DNA from 4 places in the Bacillus paranthracis genome. Region 3 is predicted to be linked to each of the others. Evidence: predicted binding sites of a transcription regulator. Region 3 holds the regulator's gene; each other region holds the start of a gene.
What was found. The regulator CtsR, encoded in region 3, represses protease genes until heat stress. The targets are predictions, from matches to a motif close to ATGGTCAATAAAGGTCAAACA.
Positions count from the first base shown of each region.

Region 1: clpB (ATP-dependent chaperone ClpB) is a predicted target of CtsR. The motif match lies at 3,392-3,412, and genes of this name have one in related genera.
Region 2: clpP (ATP-dependent Clp endopeptidase proteolytic subunit ClpP) is a predicted target of CtsR. The motif match lies at 2,072-2,092, and genes of this name have one in related genera.
Region 4: clpP (ATP-dependent Clp endopeptidase proteolytic subunit ClpP) is a predicted target of CtsR. The motif match lies at 3,399-3,419, and genes of this name have one in related genera.

Region 1 is NZ_CP101135.1:1,206,057-1,211,127, reverse strand. It holds gene NLJ82_RS06110 (lipase family protein) at 1-397, opposite strand, end outside; gene NLJ82_RS06105 (YjzD family protein) at 554-736, shown strand; gene clpB (ATP-dependent chaperone ClpB) at 774-3,374, opposite strand; gene NLJ82_RS06095 (YjzC family protein) at 3,586-3,765, opposite strand; gene NLJ82_RS06090 (Cof-type HAD-IIB family hydrolase) at 4,258-5,067, shown strand.
Region 2 is NZ_CP101135.1:4,866,414-4,871,484, forward strand. It holds gene spoVAD (stage V sporulation protein AD) at 1-444, shown strand, start outside; gene spoVAE (stage V sporulation protein AE) at 441-791, shown strand; gene NLJ82_RS25330 (DUF1657 domain-containing protein) at 801-1,007, shown strand; gene NLJ82_RS25335 (DUF421 domain-containing protein) at 1,028-1,897, shown strand; gene clpP (ATP-dependent Clp endopeptidase proteolytic subunit ClpP) at 2,139-2,720, shown strand; gene NLJ82_RS25345 (HPr family phosphocarrier protein) at 3,035-3,283, opposite strand; gene whiA (DNA-binding protein WhiA) at 3,307-4,257, opposite strand; gene NLJ82_RS25355 (gluconeogenesis factor YvcK family protein) at 4,347-5,071, opposite strand, start outside.
Region 3 is NZ_CP101135.1:91,012-96,082, reverse strand. It holds gene clpC (ATP-dependent protease ATP-binding subunit ClpC) at 1-1,040, opposite strand, end outside; gene mcsB (protein-arginine kinase McsB) at 1,063-2,127, opposite strand; gene mcsA (protein-arginine kinase activator protein McsA) at 2,132-2,680, opposite strand; gene ctsR (transcriptional regulator CtsR) at 2,854-3,315, opposite strand; rRNA gene rrf (5S ribosomal RNA) at 3,522-3,637, opposite strand; rRNA gene NLJ82_RS00500 (23S ribosomal RNA) at 3,688-5,071, opposite strand, start outside.
Region 4 is NZ_CP101136.1:126,992-132,062, forward strand. It holds gene NLJ82_RS27705 (GerAB/ArcD/ProY family transporter) at 1-682, shown strand, start outside; gene NLJ82_RS27710 (Ger(x)C family spore germination protein) at 687-1,454, shown strand; gene NLJ82_RS28975 (Ger(x)C family spore germination C-terminal domain-containing protein) at 1,372-1,821, shown strand; gene NLJ82_RS27715 (recombinase family protein) at 2,197-2,748, shown strand; gene clpP (ATP-dependent Clp endopeptidase proteolytic subunit ClpP) at 2,771-3,352, opposite strand; gene NLJ82_RS27725 (DUF421 domain-containing protein) at 3,594-4,463, opposite strand; gene NLJ82_RS27730 (DUF1657 domain-containing protein) at 4,484-4,690, opposite strand; gene spoVAE (stage V sporulation protein AE) at 4,700-5,050, opposite strand; gene spoVAD (stage V sporulation protein AD) at 5,047-5,071, opposite strand, start outside.

The sequences.
Region 1 (5,071 bases), 1.1 Mb from region 3:
ACGGATTTAACATAATGACAGAACGTATACATTCAGGGTATTTGTTCATCATTTCAAGTGCAACAAGTGCCCCCATACCATCTGCCATAATGTGCATTTTTGCATTTAATGTCTCTTTTCTCAGAACAACGTCATATAGACGTTTCGCTAGACGAACAGATTGGTCGTTTCCCCAATGTCTTCCGTATAAATTAGAAGAAAAGACCGTATAGCCTTCCTCAATAAGGCCATGTAAAAAATAAGATCTACCCGCATGCTGTGTCCATAAACTTGTACCATTCTCAATAAAGTAGTTGTAATCACCTAGAAGCATGACAGAAAATCCATTTGGCTTCTCCGGTAAATAAATGACACATGGTTCTTTTTCTAAGTAAAAAAAACGTTCCGTAATACTCATTTTTCCCCCGCCTTATTTTCTAAACGTATAAAAGTACTCTTTTATAATGTATGAACAGAATGCAAATTTGCGTTGAAAAATCTACAAATATTTTTCTATATTCTTTTTTCAATTGTGTTACAATAAGGACAGATTGAACGAATAGAGGTGTAAAATATGCGTTTCATTTGGGCATTAATTTGGTCGTTCTTGCTTGTACATATGATGAGCTACGTAATCGGCTCTATGACTGGCGGTACATACGATTTTAACCAAGCGTCTATTTTCTCAGTTGTTCTTGCAGTATTCGTACTAGCAATTGCAGCTGCAATTCCAAACGAGCCAGTAGAACAACACTAAAAAAAGAGTCCGGATTTTATCCGAACTCTTTTTTGTTTTACTTCACATGAACGACTAATTCGTTATTTTCTACATCAACAACTACGTGACTGTTATCAGTAATCGTTCCTGCAATTAATTCTCTCGCTAATTTCGTCTCAACTTGACGCTGTACATATCGTTTTAACGGACGAGCTCCGTACATCGGATCGAAGCCAACTTCGACAACAAACTCTTTCGCTGCGTCTGTTAATTGTACCGTAATATGACGGTCAGCTAAACGGCCTTGTAATTCTTTTACAATTTTATCAACAATACCTTTAATTTCATTCGTTGTAAGAGGTTTGAATAAAATAATTTCGTCGACACGATTTAAAAACTCTGGTCGGAAATGTCCTCTTAATTGCCCCATGACAAGTTCTCTTGATTCTTCTTTAATGGAGCCATCTTCTCCTAGTCCATCTAATAAATGAGCAGATCCAATATTTGAAGTCATAATAATAACCGTGTTTTTAAAGTCTACTGTACGTCCTTGCGAATCTGTAATGCGACCGTCATCTAACATTTGTAATAAAATGTTGAATACTTCTGGATGTGCTTTTTCGATTTCGTCTAATAAAATAACCGAATACGGTTTACGTCTTACCGCTTCTGTTAATTGACCGCCCTCTTCATATCCAACATATCCAGGAGGCGCACCAATTAAGCGTGACACAGCGTGTTTCTCCATATACTCAGACATATCAATACGAATCATTTGTTCTTCACTATCAAATAATGACTGCGCTAACGTTTTTGCAAGTTCTGTTTTACCAACACCAGTAGGTCCTAAGAAAATGAAGGAACCAATCGGACGGTTCGGGTCTTTAATACCTGCGCGTGCACGAAGAACTGCGTCTGATACTAAGCTTACTGCTTCTTCTTGTCCGATGACACGCTCTGATAAAATTTGCTCTAAACGTAGTAATTTCTCGCGTTCACCTTCAACGAGTTTTGCAACAGGAATACCAGTCCAACGTGAAACAATATCAGCAATCTCTTCTTCACTTACTTCCTCACGTAATAAACGATTTTCTTGTTTATTATTCGCGCCCATTTCTTCTGCTTCTTTTAACTCTTTTTCAATTGCAGGAATTTTTCCGTGGCGAAGTTCCGCTGCTCTATTTAAGTCGTAATTACCTTCTGCTTCTTCTAATTCACGGCGCAGACGCTCTAAATGTTCACGTAAGTCACGAACTTTGTGAATATCTTCTTTTTCTTTCTCCCATTTGGCTCTCATGCCACTTGCCACTTCTTTTAAATCCGATAATTCACGTTGCAATGTTTTTAGACGTTCTTGGCTACCAAAGTCTTTCTCTTTTCCAAGAGCTGCTTCTTCAATTTCCAGCTGCATAATGCGACGCGTTACTTCATCTAATTCTGTTGGCATAGAATCAATTTCTGTACGAATTGTTGCGCACGCTTCGTCAACAAGATCAATTGCTTTATCCGGTAAGAAACGATCCGAAATATATCGATCTGATAAAACTGATGCTGCTACAATCGCGCGGTCATGAATATTTACACCATGATAAATTTCAAAGCGCTCTTTTAAACCACGTAAAATGGAAATTGTATCTTCAACAGTTGGTTCTTCTGCTAATACTTGTTGGAAACGTCTTTCTAGCGCTGGATCTTTCTCAATATATTTACGATATTCATCTAACGTCGTCGCCCCGATACAATGCAGTTCACCACGCGCAAGCATCGGTTTTAACATATTTCCTGCATCCATTGCGCCTTCTGTTTTACCAGCGCCGACGATTGTATGAAGTTCATCAATGAATAATAAAATGCGTCCTTCACTCTTTTTAATTTCATTTAATACAGCTTGCAGTCGCTCTTCAAATTCACCACGGAATTTCGCTCCAGCTACAAGCGCACTCATATCTAATGCAAAGATTGTTCTATCTTTTAATCCTTCAGGTACATCCTTTTTCACAATACGCTGTGCTAACCCTTCAACAATTGCTGTTTTACCAACACCTGGTTCACCAATTAAAACTGGGTTGTTTTTCGTTTTACGTGAAAGAATGCGGATTACGCGGCGAATTTCACTATCGCGGCCGATAACAGGGTCAATTTTCCCCGCTCTTACTTCCGCAACTAAATCACGACCATATTTTTCTAACGCTTCATAAGTTGCTTCTGGATTTTGACTAGTCACTCTTTGATTCCCCCGAACTGTCATTAAAGACTGTAATAAGTTATCTTTCGTAATATGAAATCTTGTAAATAATTGGTTTATATCGCCTTTTTCTTCAGTAAAAGCAAGCAATACATGTTCAATTGAAATGTAGTCATCTTGCAATTTCTCTGCTTCTTTTCCTGCTCTTACAAGTAATTGTTGCAGAGCACCTGTTATATATAATTTACCTGCTTCTGCACCGCTCCCCGTTACGGAAGGCTTTTTCTTAATTAAATTTTCGGCGCCTTGTTTTAATGCTTCTATATCGACGTTCATTTTTTGAAAAATACGTACTGCTAACCCATCTTGCTCTTCTAATAATGTAAACAAGAGATGAACAGTATCTACTTCTTGATGGTGATGAGATACCGCTAAAGATTGGGCACTCATAATCGCCTCTTGTGTTTTTGTTGTCATTTGATTTAAGTCCATCTTTACAGTCCTCCAAATGTTTGACTTTCTTTGACCTTTGATTTGATTATACGCCAACTGACTTTTTTATACAATAATTTTGCTTATGTATTTTCAAACTTATTATTTGAAAAAGAAAAAAGGAGCATTCATGATACAACTGAAAAATATACGGTAAATGAAATTAAAATGTGTAACGACAAAAAAGCCGCAATAACGATTGCGGCTTCTGTTACGGTTTTCTTTTATACGTCCACTGACGGTTATGATTCGTGTTATCTGGAAACTTGTCACCAGCAGTTAGTTTCACCATTTGCGGATCTTTCACCATACTTCCCGTTTCACCAATTTCTACGTAAATGCCATCATTCGGCGCTTTTTGTCCCGAACGAAACCTGCGATTTTGTCCCATTTCCATTCTCCTTCCATGACGTCTTTGCCTCATTAGTATATCCATTTTAAAAGAAAGCTTTTCTGTCATGTTTAGGAAACAAGTACTACATTTCGTTCTTGTACATATACATGAATGACACAAGCTTAAAGCAGGGATTTCCTTCCTATTTGTCGAAAAAAAAGAAACCAACCTACTATAGGCCAGTTTCAAAGGAGAGTCAAACATATACGAGAAGATTACATGTTCATTATAAGCCTCATCATACGAGCAATGTAACCCTTTTCACAATTTGTCCATAATGAAAGAAACATTGTTTGAACTTTCTAAAAAGATGTTGACTTTTCTTAATTTCCAACGAGAAATAGTAGACACCGCAGCACTTTGCGACGTAAGATGGATATATAGTGAACTTTCCATCTTTGGTGGTCTCACCCAGTCTAACCTCTTATTTCTGCAGATTAAAAACGGAAATACAGATAAAAACAAAAAAATATTATAAGAGGTGAAATTATGAACAAACAACATTTAATCGCATTAGACTTAGACGGTACATTATTAACAGACAACAAAATAATTTCCACTCGAACGAAACATACAATTGCAAAAGCAAAGGAACAAGGACATATTGTTGTTATCTCAACAGGACGTCCATTCCGCGCTAGTTATGATTACTATAAAGAACTTGGCCTAAATACACCAATCGTAAACTTTAATGGCGCTTACGTACATCACCCTCTTGATTCAAAGTGGGGCACACATCACTCTCCTCTTGAGCTAGCAACAGCGCAAGAAATTGTCCGAGCTTGCTTTGATTTTGGCGTAAAAAACATATACGCTGAAGTAATGGACGATGTGTATGTGCGTGAAATTGATGAAGATAAAAAACATATTTTCGAATTCGGTTCTCCAAACATTTTTACAGGAGACTTATTAAATATTTTAAATGATCATCCAACTTGCTTATTAATTGACGCACATGACGAGCATTCCAGTGCAATTCGTCAACATTTAACTGATATGCACGCTGAAGTAATCGACCATAGAAAGTGGGGCGCACCTTGGCCGATTATTGAAATTGTAAAAAGCGGATTAAATAAAGCTGTTGGACTACAAAAAATTTCTAGTCATTATAACATTCCACAAGAGCGAATCATCGCTTTCGGTGATGAAGATAACGACTTTGAAATGATTGAATTTGCTGGTCACGGCATCGCAATGGGAAATGCCATCCCTGAATTAAAATCACTCGCAAACCATACGACGCTAACGAACGAAGAAGATGGTATTGCACTATATTTAGAAGAGGTTCTTGGGTTGTAATCTA
Region 2 (5,071 bases), 470 kb from region 3:
ATGGGATTAACAGATCCGTTTAATATGGGAGGCGCAATGGCTCCAGCCGCCGTCGATACAATTGAGGCCCACCTACGCGAACGCCAAATTGACGCCTCTTACTACGATTTAATCGTAACCGGTGACCTCGGACATGTCGGCCGCGAAATTGCTTATGACTTATTACATAAACACGGAACGAAAGTAACGAGCGAACAGTTCCAAGATTGCGGGCTACTCATTTATAGAGAAGGGCAACCTGTCATAGCTGGGGCTAGTGGACCAGGATGTTCCGCAACAGTCGTGTACGGTCATTTATTAAACAGAATGAAAAGAGGAGAGTTCAAAAAAATACTTGTCGTTGCGACAGGCGCTTTACTATCTCCACTTACATTCCAACAAGAAGAAACGATTCCGTGCATCGCTCACGCCGTTTCAATTGAATTCGGAGGTGCAACGCAATGATTTTTTTCTGGGCTTTCGTCATTGGCGGACTCATATGTGTAATTGGCCAACTTATGTTTGATGTCGGCAAACTAACACCCGCTCATACAATGGCAACACTCGTTGTTGCTGGAGCTATATTAGATGGATTCAATTTGTATGAACCATTAATTGACTTCGCTGGAGCTGGGGCAACCGTACCTATTACAAGCTTTGGTAATGCCCTCGTTCACGGCGCAATGGAAGAAGCCGCAAAACATGGCATCGTTGGCGTTATTACCGGCATGTTTAAAGTAACAAGCGCCGGTGTATCCGCAGCTATTATTTTCGGCTTCATCGGAGCATTGCTATTCAAACCGAAAGGATAAGGTGTTTGTATGACAGTTATTGCTAATGTTAAAACCTGCCTTGCTAGTGTAAGGGGGGCTCAAGCAAGTTTAAGCTCCCTTTCTTTAAATTCACAAGATGAAGAATCAAAACGTGTATTTCATGAATGTATGTTAGAAATGGACAGCATCATCGCTGATTTACAGAATAGAGTTTCAGTATTAGAACGTGAAGAACCTCAATATAAAGGGTTTTAAGTAGACTGGAGGAAATGACTATGTCTCACCTGCCGGAATGGACACTTGTCATTCTTCGCTCTGTATTCATATTAATTATTTTATTCGCTATTACGAAATGGTTAGGGAAAAGACAAATCTCTCAGCTCTCCTTTTTTGAATACATTGCCGGAATGACAATCGGTGACATCGCTGCCCAAGTATCTACAGGGCTCGATTCAAAATTTTTCCACGGCGTCTTTGCGATACTCATTTTCGCTGTGGTACCTTTTTTAACAGGAATCCTCTCTTTAAAGAACAAAACAGCTCGGGACTTCTTTGAAGGGAAATCTACCGTATTAATAAAAGACGGAAAGATACTCGAAGACAACTTAAAGAAAGAAAAATATACAAGTGATGAATTACTGGAACTTCTCCGTGGAAAAGGTGCTTTCAGCGTAGCTGATGTTGAATTTGCTGTCTTAGAACCGAGCGGAGAATTAAATGTATTATTAAAGAAAGATTCCCAGCCACTTACAGCAAAAGACATCGGTTTAAAAGTAGCAAACGAAAAAGAACCACAAACTGTTATTATGGATGGCAATGTCTTAGATGAACCGCTATCCGCAAGTGGACATAACCGCGCTTGGCTACATGCTGAACTAGAAAAGCTCGGTGTTGTTATCGAAAATGTCTTTCTCGGTCAAGTTGATTCATACGGACAACTGACTATCGACATTTATAATGACAAACTACAAATGCCTTCTCCTCAAAACAAACCTTTATTATTAGCATCATTAAAAAAATGTCATGCTGATCTTGAACTATTTTCCTTAGAAACAAAGTCGAAATCAGCGAGCGAAATGTATAGTAAAAACGCGAAACAAATCGAAAAGATTTTAAATAAAGTAACCTATCTTTTAAAAGAATAGATATCGAAAGAACGCTTCAGTCAAAAGGCGTTCTTTTCTTTTTTTCTACAGTTTTTATAACGTTTAAATTTATGTAATTCGGTTATGATGTTGAAGATACATAAGCAGGGAATTTCAAAAACATAGCGAATATTTCATGGTACAACTACATATTTTTTTGATTTAAAGTGGTTTCGTTTGACCTTTATTGACCATAATTGTATTATAAGACTAAGAAAGCTTTATAAGGAGGAAATAACAGATGAATTTAATTCCTACAGTAATTGAACAAACAAATCGTGGAGAACGCGCTTACGATATTTACTCTCGACTATTAAAAGACCGCATCATTATGCTTGGTAGCGCAATTGATGACAACGTAGCTAACTCAATCGTTTCCCAGCTTTTATTCTTGGAATCTCAAGATCCAGAAAAAGATATTCACATCTACATCAACAGCCCTGGTGGTTCTATCACAGCAGGTATGGCAATTTACGATACAATGCAGTTTATTAAACCGCAAGTATCAACAATCTGTATCGGTATGGCTGCATCTATGGGTGCATTCTTACTCGCAGCAGGTGAAAAAGGAAAACGTTATGCACTTCCAAACAGTGAAGTAATGATTCACCAACCACTTGGTGGTGCACAAGGTCAAGCGACTGAAATCGAAATCGCTGCTAAACGTATCCTATTCTTACGTGAAAAACTAAACCAAATTCTTGCTGACCGCACAGGTCAACCACTTGAAGTGCTACAACGCGACACAGACCGCGACAACTTCATGACAGCAGAAAAAGCTTTAGAATACGGTTTAATCGATAAGATCTTTACAAATCGTTAATAGATATTTAAAGCGGAAGCGGCTTATTTAGAGTCGCTGGAGCTGGATACATAAAAAAGCGCCTATTACAGGGCGCTTTTTTATAGTTAAATCTCCGCACGAACATACCCCACTCAGTATCCCTCTAAATATATCGGCGATTTTTCAAATATATCGACCGTAACTCCAATTATATCGGCGATTATTTTAATATATCGACGTTTCGACACAACTTATCGACTTACCGACAATTCTCGACAAGAACGCACATCCCACATACCCCCACCAACAAGCCCCAAACAACAAAAAAGCTATCGCACATGCGCGATAGCTTCTTATTGTACATATGCAGCTAGTGCCTCTAAAGCCTCTTCTGCATCTGAACCTTCTGTTGTAATTGTTATCATGCTACCAGTTCCAATTGCTAAGCTCATAATCCCCATTATGCTCTTTGCATTTACTGTCTTCCCATCTTTTTCGATGAAAATATCTGCATGAAAGCGATTGGCCTCTTGTACAAACAACGCAGCCGGACGTGCTTGTAAACCGTTTTTTAATGAAACCTGAACTCTTTTTTGAACCACAGCTCCATTTCCCCTTTAACCTCTTATTTTTTTGCTACCGTTTCCCCCGCGCGTAATTTCTCTGCAATATCATCAATTTTACGCAAACGATGATTAATACCCGATTTACTAATTTTCCCCCCGGATACCATCTCACCTAATTCTTTCAATGTTACATCTTGATAATCTCTTCGTAATTGCGCAATTTCTCGTAGTTTATCCGGCAATATATCAAGACCAACCGTCTCATCAATATAACGGATATTTTCAATCTGCCTTAGCGCTGCACCAATTGTTTTATTTAAATTAGCTGTTTCGCAGTTCACTAAGCGATTTACAGAATTACGCATATCACGTACGATTCGAATGTCTTCAAATCTTAAAAGTGCATTATGAGCACCTATAATATTTAAAAACTCTGTAATCTTTTCTGCTTCTTTCAAATACGTAATGTACCCTTTTCTTCTTTCCAACGTCTTACTATTTAAATCAAATCCGTTCATCAGTTCACATATAGCATCATTATGTTCCTTATATAACGAAAAGATCTCTAAATGATAAGATGATGTTTCTGGGTTATTTACTGAACCACCTGCTAAAAATGCACCGCGTAAATACGATCGTTTACAACATTTCTTCTCAATTAATTCTTGTGATATATTTCGAATAAATGAAAAGTCGTCTCGAACGATATGAAGATCAGCTAATATTTCGCGTGACTTCTCAACAAGCCTTACGATATATACATTGTTTTTCTTCAATCGCATTTTTTTACGAACAAGTAATTCTACCGTCACGTCATATCCTTTTTTCAAAAGCGTATAAATCCTTCTTGCAATTGCCGCATTTTCCGTTTGAATATCGATTGATAGACGACGATTTGAAAAAGAAAGCGATCCGTTCATGCGAAGTAACGCTGATAATTCTGCTTTCTCACAACATTCCTTCATCTCCAGATTCGTCAACTCTTTCTTTGTTTCTGATGCAAATGACACAGTCAACACCTCCTTATACGATTATTGTGGAACAAAAATCTTGTCCTATATGAAATGAGGAGCGTTACCCCAAACGAGGCAACGCACATCTACAACAGTGAATATAAAATAGAAGCTAGTTTTAATGTATCGTGTCTTACAACACGGTCATCATACTTCGCTAATTGATCTTGAATCACATTAATATTATTTTCAATAAAACGCTCTTCATCTACTACAACTGGTGCCGACATTTCTTCCTCGTATAACTGACGTAATTCACAAGGAATATCACGGTTATTGACAATTGCAGTATCGATAAACGGTTTACCTAAATGATCATGTAACGCCTGCACATGGTCAAACGCAGTATATCCCATCGTTTCACCAGCTTGCGTCATAACATTACACACATATACCTTCTTTGCTTTTGCAGCAAGAACAGCGTCCCCAATTTTGTTAACAACTAAATTCGGTAATATACTCGTATACAAACTTCCTGGACCGAAAACAAGTAAATCAGCTCGTTTAATTTCAGTCAACGTTTCATGTAACGGCTCTACATCTTCTGGAGTTAAAAAGACACGGTTAATTTTCTTTCCGAAATAAGGAATCTTTGATTCACCTGTTACAATTTCTCCGTCTTCTAGTTCCGCATGTAGTACTGCACTTTGATTCGCTGCTGGTAATACACGTCCTCTAACATTTAAAACTTTACTCGTTTCTGTAATAGCATGGAAGAAGTCTCCTGTAATCGAGGTCATACCTGCCAATAATAAATTTCCTAACGCATGACCTTTCAGCCCATCTCCCGTTGTGAAACGATGCTGGAATA
Region 3 (5,071 bases):
TCATCTAAACTTGGCTCATCAACGTGAATTGGTTGGAAACGTCTCTCTAAAGCTGCGTCTTTTTCAATATATTTGCGGTATTCATCTAACGTTGTCGCTCCAATACATTGTAATTCCCCACGAGCTAAAGATGGTTTTAAAATGTTCGATGCGTCAATAGCACCTTCTGCTCCACCTGCACCAATTAATGTATGAAGTTCATCAATAAATAGAATGATATTTCCTGCTTGGCGGATTTCATCCATTACTTTCTTCAAACGGTCTTCAAATTCACCACGGTATTTCGTTCCGGCTACCACTGTACCCATATCTAGTGTCATAACACGCTTATCTCTTAAAGTTTCAGGAACTTCATTATTTACGATTTGTTGTGCTAATCCTTCTGCAATTGCCGTTTTACCTACACCAGGCTCCCCAATTAATACAGGATTGTTTTTCGTTCTACGGCTTAAAACTTCAATTACACGTTGAATTTCTTTACCACGTCCAATAACAGGGTCTAAACGATTTTCACGTGCAACAACTGTTAAATCACGTGCTAAGCTATCAAGTGTTGGTGTATTTGCATTTGTTGAAGAACCACCTTGATGACCTGAACTTGCTTCATTACTTCCAAGAAGTTGCAATACTTGTTGTCTTGCCTTATTTAAGCTAACACCTAAGTTATTTAAAACACGTGCTGCTACCCCTTCACCCTCGCGGATTAAACCAAGTAGAATATGTTCTGTTCCAACGTAAGAATGACCTAATTTACGAGCTTCATCCATAGACAGCTCAATAACCTTTTTAGCACGCGGTGTATAATGTACGGTTTGAGAAGCTTCTGTTCCGCGTCCAATTAACGCTTCTACTTCTTTTTGAACTTTCTCCGGGCTTAATCCAAGAGCAATCAACGCTTTTGCTGCAATTCCTTCACCTTCGCGTACAAGCCCAAGTAAAATATGTTCTGTTCCAATATTGTTATGCCCAATACGAATCGCTTCCTCTTGAGATAAAGCTAATACTTTCTGTGCTCTTTCTGTAAATCTTCCAAACATCATAGAAATCGCCTCCTACTTGCGCTTAGTTTTTTTCAATACGTAATCGCTCACGGATTAAGGTTGCTCTTCGATAATCTCTTTCTTCTGGCCCTAAAGGTCCTCCCGCATATTGTTGTAAAATGCCTGGTTGTGTAAGAACCATTAGCTCAGTCAAAATATTTCTCGATATACCTTTTATATATCCTAAATCAATACCAAGTCGTAAATCTGATAAGCAATTGGCTGCTTCCGCAGATTGAATTAAACGACTGTTGGCTAGTATGCCATAAGAGCGATAAACTTTATCTTCAAGCTCAATACTTGAATTTTGTACAATTAATTCTCTAGCCATCTTTTCTTGCTGTATGATTTGTTGAATGACACTCTTTAAATCTGCAATAATATCTTCTTCAGATTTTCCTAGCGTCATTTGGTTTGACACTTGAAATATATTACCTAACGCTTCGCTACCTTCACCGTATATTCCTCTTACTACTAACCCTAATTTTTGAATTACTTGTATAATACGGCTAATTCTTTTCGTTAAAACGAGCCCTGGTAAATGGATCATTACGGAAGCCCTAAGTCCTGTACCAACGTTAGTAGGGCAGCTCGTAATATATCCAAGTGATTCATCAAAAGCATATTCAACCTCTTTCTCAATCCAATTATCTATTTGATTGGCACTTTGAAGGGCCTCTGATAACTGCAATCCTGAAAATAAGCACTGAATCCGAATATGGTCTTCTTCATTCAGCATAACACTAATATGTTCGTTTTCTGACAATAGACACGCTCCATATTCTGTTCCTGCAAGGTTGGGACTAATTAAATGCTTTTCAACTAATACTCTCCTTTGAAGAGGCGTTAATTCATTCATTTTTAATAGTTCAAACTCTCCAAAAGGTTCTACTGTTTTATTTATAAATTCCTTTTTAAATAATTCTTGAATCTGTTTAGCTTCTTCTTCGTTTTGCATAGTAGAGAATTGATATTTTTTAAAATTACGAGCCAAACGAATTCGACTACTTAAAACAATATCAGAATCAGGGCCATCTCCCTTCATCCATGGACTAATCGCTTCATTCATAATTTTGTCCAGTGACATAGAACTATTCCCCCTCTCTATGCTCACTAAGCTGAGTTTCAAGATTTCTAATTTTATCCCTTACTCCAGCAGCTTTCTCAAATTCCTCTTTCTGTACGTATTGTTTCAGAATGAGTTTTAGTTCATCTAATTCTTTCTTTAAGTGAATATTTCCTTCTATACGCTTCGGAATTTTTCCACAATGATCTGTATGCCCGCCGTGAAGACGTTTTAATAACGGCTTTAAATGTTCCTTAAATGTATCGTAACAAGAAGCACATCCAAAGCGTCCTACCTTTGTAAGTTGCTCATATGTCATTTTACAATTTGGACATCTTAATATATTTGTGTTCGAAAATCCGCTTTTTTCTTCTTCAAACATTGTTGATTCACCATGTAATAACCCAGCAAATAAATCATGGAATGAAAAGTTAGACTGCGATGATTGAAAGAAAGACGTATAGCCACTTTGTTCTGCACATTGCTCACAAAGATGAACTTCCGCCTTCTTTTCGTTAATTACTTTTGTATAATGTAAAGTTGCTGGTCTTATATTACAGTTTTGACAAGTCATCACTATCCCCACCTTTACAACAGGAACGATCTATCTCATAGTACTTTTCATACATTACTAGACTGTTCACTTTCCTTTATTCGTTTACATAAAAGTGCGTGTTCTTTTTTCAAAACTTCTACAATATTTAACTGCCTTATCTTTTAGTTATTATTCTTTTACAAAAGCTGTATTTATTTATATTTCAGTGTTCTTAACATTGCGCATAATATTCGAGCCCTAAGTTCATCTCGAGAAGGAACATCCATTGATAATACAGAACGATCTAGTACGCTTAACATAAGTTTAGCTTCACGATTCGTTATGATTCCCTCTTCTATTAAACGTATAATCATACTCTCTGCATTTCCTTGCGCAACGCTATGATCAATCATATGAAGCATTTGATCAATAATGTCTATATCGTCATGCAGTTTGACTTTTATAATGCGAATGTAACCTCCTCCACCACGTTTACTTTCTACTACAAATCCTCTTTCTAACGTAAAACGGGTATTGATCACATAATTGATTTGAGATGGTACGCACTCGAATCGATCCGCAATCTCATTTCTCTTGATTTCAATCACATTATTATTACTTAAGTCAATAACTTGCTTTAGATATTGCTCAATGATATCAGATATATTTCTCATTTATCCGCCACCTTTATTGACTTTGACTATCTTTGACTTTAATTATATACGTATTAATAAAATTTGCAACTCTTTTGCTTATTTACTATCCTAGCCACATTCCCCTGTATTTAATCAAAATAATAATTATTTAAATACATTTTTTATTACTATGGATTATAAAAGAAAACACGAAAAAACACGAGTCATTTGACTCGTGCTTAGTTGCTTGGCGACGTCCTACTCTCACAGGGACAAGGTCCCAACTACCATCGGCGCTAGAGAGCTTAACTTCCGTGTTCGGTATGGGAACGGGTGTGACCTCTCTGCCATCATCACCAAACTATTGAAGGCATATTCCTTCAAAACTAGATAACATTTGCTACATATTATATGGTTAAGTCCTCGATCTATTAGTATTCGTCAGCTCCACATGTCACCATGCTTCCACCTCGAACCTATCAACCTGATCATCTTTCAGGGATCTTACTAGCTTACGCTATGGGAAATCTCATCTTGAGGGGGGCTTCATGCTTAGATGCTTTCAGCACTTATCCCTTCCGCACATAGCTACCCAGCTATGCCCTTGGCAGAACAACTGGTACACCAGCGGTGCGTCCATCCCGGTCCTCTCGTACTAAGGACAGCTCCTCTCAAATTTCCTACGCCCACGACGGATAGGGACCGAACTGTCTCACGACGTTCTGAACCCAGCTCGCGTACCGCTTTAATGGGCGAACAGCCCAACCCTTGGGACCGACTACAGCCCCAGGATGCGATGAGCCGACATCGAGGTGCCAAACCTCCCCGTCGATGTGGACTCTTGGGGGAGATAAGCCTGTTATCCCCGGGGTAGCTTTTATCCGTTGAGCGATGGCCCTTCCATGCGGAACCACCGGATCACTAAGCCCGACTTTCGTCCCTGCTCGACTTGTAGGTCTCGCAGTCAAGCTCCCTTATGCCTTTGCACTCTACGAATGATTTCCAACCATTCTGAGGGAACCTTTGGGCGCCTCCGTTACACTTTAGGAGGCGACCGCCCCAGTCAAACTGCCCACCTGACACTGTCTCCCGGGTCGATAAGACCCGTAGGTTAGAATTTCAATACAGTCAGGGCGGTATCCCACCAGCGCCTCCACCGAAGCTAGCGCTCCGGTTTCAAAGGCTCCCGCCTATCCTGTACAAACTGTACCAAAATTCAATATCAGGCTACAGTAAAGCTCCACGGGGTCTTTCCGTCCTGTCGCGGGTAACCTGCATCTTCACAGGTACTATAATTTCACCGAGTCTCTGGTTGAGACAGTGCCCAAATCGTTACACCTTTCGTGCGGGTCGGAACTTACCCGACAAGGAATTTCGCTACCTTAGGACCGTTATAGTTACGGCCGCCGTTTACTGGGGCTTCAGTTCAGAGCTTCGCTTACGCTAACCCCTCTCCTTAACCTTCCAGCACCGGGCAGGTGTCACCCCCTATACTTCGCCTTACGGCTTCGCAGAGAGCTGTGTTTTTGCTAAACAGTCGCTTGGGCCTATTCACTGCGGCTTTCCGTTAAGAAAGCACCCCTTCTCCCGAAGTTACGGGGTCATTTTGCCGAGTTCCTTAACCAGAGTTCTCTCGCACACCTTAGGATTCTCTCCTCGCCTACCTGTGTCGGTTTGCGGTACAGGCACCTTTTATCTCGCTAGAAGCTTTTCTTGGCAGCGGGGAATCAAAGACTTCGCTCCATAAGGAGCTTCCCCATCACAGCTCAGCCTTTACGATAAGCGGATTTGCCTA
Region 4 (5,071 bases), on a different replicon from region 3:
ATTCAGAGTAGTTGCAGGGATATGCTTCTTATCCTTTTTAATGACTATATGGCTGCTATTTGTGATGTATCAACCACTTGATTCCATAAACTTAACTAGAATTTTACCCATCATGTCGACAACTCCGTCAGAAATGATGAAAGGAGTTTTTAAAAGCAGTTATACAATGTTGGGTTTTGAGACTTTATTTTTTATTTTTCCTTTTATAAAGGAGAAAAAAAAACTACTTCTATTCAGTCAATTAGCAATCTGGTTTACCACACTTCTTGTTTTAATTGCAACTGTTATTTCCATATTATTTTTTAGCCCTAAAGAATTAGAAAAACAGATCTGGCCTATTGTCAGTATGATAAGCGCTGTCCATTTTCCATTTATTGAGCGCTTTGAATCTATAGCAGTTTCATTATGGATATTAGTTATTTTTCCAAATTTATGTATAATCCTATTCATTTCTTCCAAAGGAGTTAAACAAATATTTCATTTAAAACTAAAACATGGAATATGGGTAATCTCAATAATCATTTTTATCACGAGTTTTTTTATCACAAAAAGAGTCGACAATAACCTTTTGATTGATAAAGTTGGTCAAGTAGGCTTTTACCTATGGTTTATCTATCCAATATTCTTATATTTCATTTCAATCATTAAATCTAAAATCTTTTCACGTTCAAAACGGAGTTGAAAAAATGAAAATATGGCTTATTCTACTACTTTGTTTCTTTCTCTGTACGGCATGTATGCTACCTGAAAAAATATTAGAAAGGCAAGGAATTTCAACTATTATTGGTTTTGACTTACTTGATGAGAATACATACAAAGGCACTATTAGCTTGTTACAATTCGACCGTAAAGAAGAAAAGACGAGTGTAACCCTTTCTGCCGTCGGAACTACAAGCAAACAAATAAGACAAAATTTAGAACAACAGACAAGCCACGACCTTACTTCTGGTCAATTAAGGACAATTTTATTTGATAAATATATGACAGAAATGATAGGGATTTCATCTTTTCTAGATACAATGCAACGAGATAGTAGCATCGGATCTTTAATTTTTTTGGCAATTACAAACAATGCTGAGAGTACAATTAATAATAAAAACTATGAAGAATACCCTGAAATGGGGTCATATATTTATCAATTATTAGATAAGCACGAAAAGAAGGAAATGTTAATAAACTCCAACTTGCATGATTTTATTTCCACACTATATGAAATTGGTATCGATCCTACCTTACCTATTCTATCGAATGAGAATGGTGTAGCACCCTATTTAGATGGGGTTGCATTATTTAGGGATGATAAAATGGTTGGTTCTATTTCCATGAAAAAAACCCTGTATATAAAATTATTCACCGATCATAATGCTTTTTTTGGGGGATATAACTTTAAATATTCCTACAGAGGTATTAGAAGAAAAGGGAATAAAACTAGTCGAAAAGCAAAAAGGAGATAAATTTAATATTACAATTCACCCAATAAAGTACCGCGGAAATGTTGAATTATCTCAGAAAGAGTCGGTTAATTTAAATGCATCTATTTTAGTTTCAACTATAGAATTACAGCCTTCTGTTACTCTTAAAAATAAGGAATCAATAAAAAAAATGGAGCTAATAATTGAAGAAGAACTAAACAAAGAATTCGGGGATATTCTTGAGAAGTTTAGAAAATTAAATACTGATCCAATTGGCATTGGAAGAAAAATAAAAAGTATAAGAAAATATTCCAATTTAAATGAAAAAGATTTGAGAGGAAAGTATTCCACATTAAATTTAAAACCAAATATTAAGGTAGAAATAAAACGAACTGGGGCAGTTGATTAGTTCACGAATTACTTGTGAAGAACCTCATTTACTTATGAAAAGCTCACCGAGGTTGATATTAAACTTATCTTCCAATAGTTCAATAATTGTATGTAAAACCATAATTAACTACAATCCTTATTCAACAATCTGGCCCTATTGCGGAACAAAAATAAAAGAGCTCTCTTCAGTCATACTGCGGCTGGTTAGTTTAATAAAATTAGCCCCATAAACGGACATTTATGGGGCTGGTCCTTATTGGAGCAAGACACACTCTATTTACCCTGATCTTTGGTACCAAAACTCATTCCCAAAATCAAAGTAACATTTTTAATAACAAACACCGTTTTTGGTGCTAATATATTCATATAAATAGTTTTTAGTAGGTGATTAATTATGATTTTTGGTTACGCGCGAGTGAGTACGGAGGAACAAAACCTAGATATGCAAGTTGATGCATTAACACAATTCGGGGTTGAGAAGATTTATAAAGAAAAATTAACTGGCACACGAAGAGATAGGCCTCAATTAGAAGACCTTTTAAAAATTTTACGAAGTGGCGATAAAATTGTTGTATATAAACTTGACCGTATTTCACGTTCCACAAAACATTTGATAGAACTGAGCGAATTATTTAACGATATGGGTGTACATTTTGTATCAATTACTGACAGTATTGACACTTCAACCGCAATGGGAAAGTTTTTCTTTCGTACAATGGCAAGCATCGCTGAACTAGAAAGAGATATTATTAGTGAACGAACAAAGTCTGGTCTTCAAGCAGCAAGATCAAGAGGAAAGAAAGGTGGGAGACCTACTAAGAAAGAAGATAAAGTGGAAATGGCTGTTAAGATGTATAAGAGTAAAGACTATACAATTAAGCAAATTACAGTGGCGACTGGTATCAGTAAGACCACGCTGTATAGGTATTTAGACAAGGCGCTATAGGGTTGCCTCAGTAATTTAGTTATTAACGATTTGTAAAGATCTTATCGATTAAACCGTATTCTAAAGCTTTTTCTGCTGTCATGAAGTTGTCGCGGTCTGTGTCGCGTTGTAGCACTTCAAGTGGTTGACCAGTGCGGTCAGCAAGAATTTGGTTTAGTTTTTCACGTAAGAATAGGATACGTTTAGCAGCGATTTCGATTTCAGTCGCTTGACCTTGTGCCCCGCCAAGTGGTTGGTGAATCATTACTTCACTGTTTGGAAGTGCATAACGTTTTCCTTTTTCACCTGCTGCAAGTAAGAATGCACCCATAGATGCAGCCATACCGATACAGATTGTTGATACTTGCGGTTTAATAAACTGCATTGTATCGTAAATTGCCATACCTGCTGTGATAGAACCACCAGGGCTGTTGATGTAGATGTGAATATCTTTTTCTGGATCTTGAGATTCCAAGAATAAAAGCTGGGAAACGATTGAGTTAGCTACGTTGTCATCAATTGCGCTACCAAGCATAATGATGCGGTCTTTTAATAGTCGAGAGTAAATATCGTAAGCGCGTTCTCCACGATTTGTTTGTTCAATTACTGTAGGAATTAAATTCATCTGTTATTTCCTCCTTATAAAGCTTTCTTAGTCTTATAATACAATTATGGTCAATAAAGGTCAAACGAAACCACTTTAAATCAAAAAAATATGTAGTTGTACCATGAAATATTCGCTATGTTTTTGAAATTCCCTGCTTATGTATCTTCAACATCATAACCGAATTACATAAATTTAAACGTTATAAAAACTGTAGAAAAAAAGAAAAGAACGCCTTTTGACTGAAGCGTTCTTTCGATATCTATTCTTTTAAAAGATAGGTTACTTTATTTAAAATCTTTTCGATTTGTTTCGCGTTTTTACTATACATTTCGCTCGCTGATTTCGACTTTGTTTCTAAGGAAAATAGTTCAAGATCAGCATGACATTTTTTTAATGATGCTAATAATAAAGGTTTGTTTTGAGGAGAAGGCATTTGTAGTTTGTCATTATAAATGTCGATAGTCAGTTGTCCGTATGAATCAACTTGACCGAGAAAGACATTTTCGATAACAACACCGAGCTTTTCTAGTTCAGCATGTAGCCAAGCGCGGTTATGTCCACTTGCGGATAGCGGTTCATCTAAGACATTGCCATCCATAATAACAGTTTGTGGTTCTTTTTCGTTTGCTACTTTTAAACCGATGTCTTTTGCTGTGAGTGGTTGGCGATCTTTCTTTAATAATACATTTAATTCTCCGCTCGGTTCTAGTACAGCAAATTCAACATCAGCTACGCTGAAGGCATCTTTTCCACGAAGAAGTTCCAGTAATTCGTCACTTGTATATTTTTCTTTCTTTAAGTTGTCTTCGAGTATCTTTCCATCTTTTATTAATACGGTAGATTTCCCTTCAAAGAAGTCCCGAGCTGTTTTGTTCTTTAAAGAAAGGATTCCTGTTAAAAAAGGTACCACAGCGAAAATGAGTATCGCAAAGACGCCGTGAAAAAATTTTGAATCGAGCCCTGTAGATACTTGGGCAGCGATGTCACCGATTGTCATTCCGGCTATGTATTCAAAAAAGGAGAGCTGAGAGATTTGTCTTTTCCCTAACCATTTCGTAATAGCGAATAAAATAATTAATATGAATACAGAGCGAAGAATGACAAGTGTCCATTCCGGCAGGTGAGACATAGTCATTTCCTCCAGTCTACTTAAAACCCTTTATATTGAGGTTCTTCACGTTCTAATACTGAAACTCTATTTTGTAAATCCGCGATGATGCTCTCCATTTCTAACATACATTCATGAAATACACGTTTTGATTTTGCGTCCTGTGAATGTAGTGAAAGGGAGCTCAAACTTGCTTGAGCGCCCCTTACACTAGCAAGGCAGGTTTTGACGCTAGCGATAACTGTCATACGAACACCTTATCCTTTCGGTTTGAATAGCAATGCTCCGATGAAGCCGAAAATAATAGCTGCGGATACACCGGCGCTTGTTACTTTAAACATGCCGGTAATAACGCCAACGATGCCATGTTTTGCAGCTTCTTCCATTGCACCGTGAACGAGGGCATTACCAAAGCTTGTAATAGGTACAGTTGCCCCAGCTCCAGCGAAATCAATTAATGGTTCATACAAATTGAATCCATCTAATATAGCTCCAGCAACAACGAGTGTTGCCATTGTATGAGCTGGTGTTAGCTTTCCAACATCAAACATAAGTTGGCCGATTACACATATAAGTCCGCCAATGACGAAAGCCCAGAAAAAAATCATTGCGTTGCACCTCCAAATTCA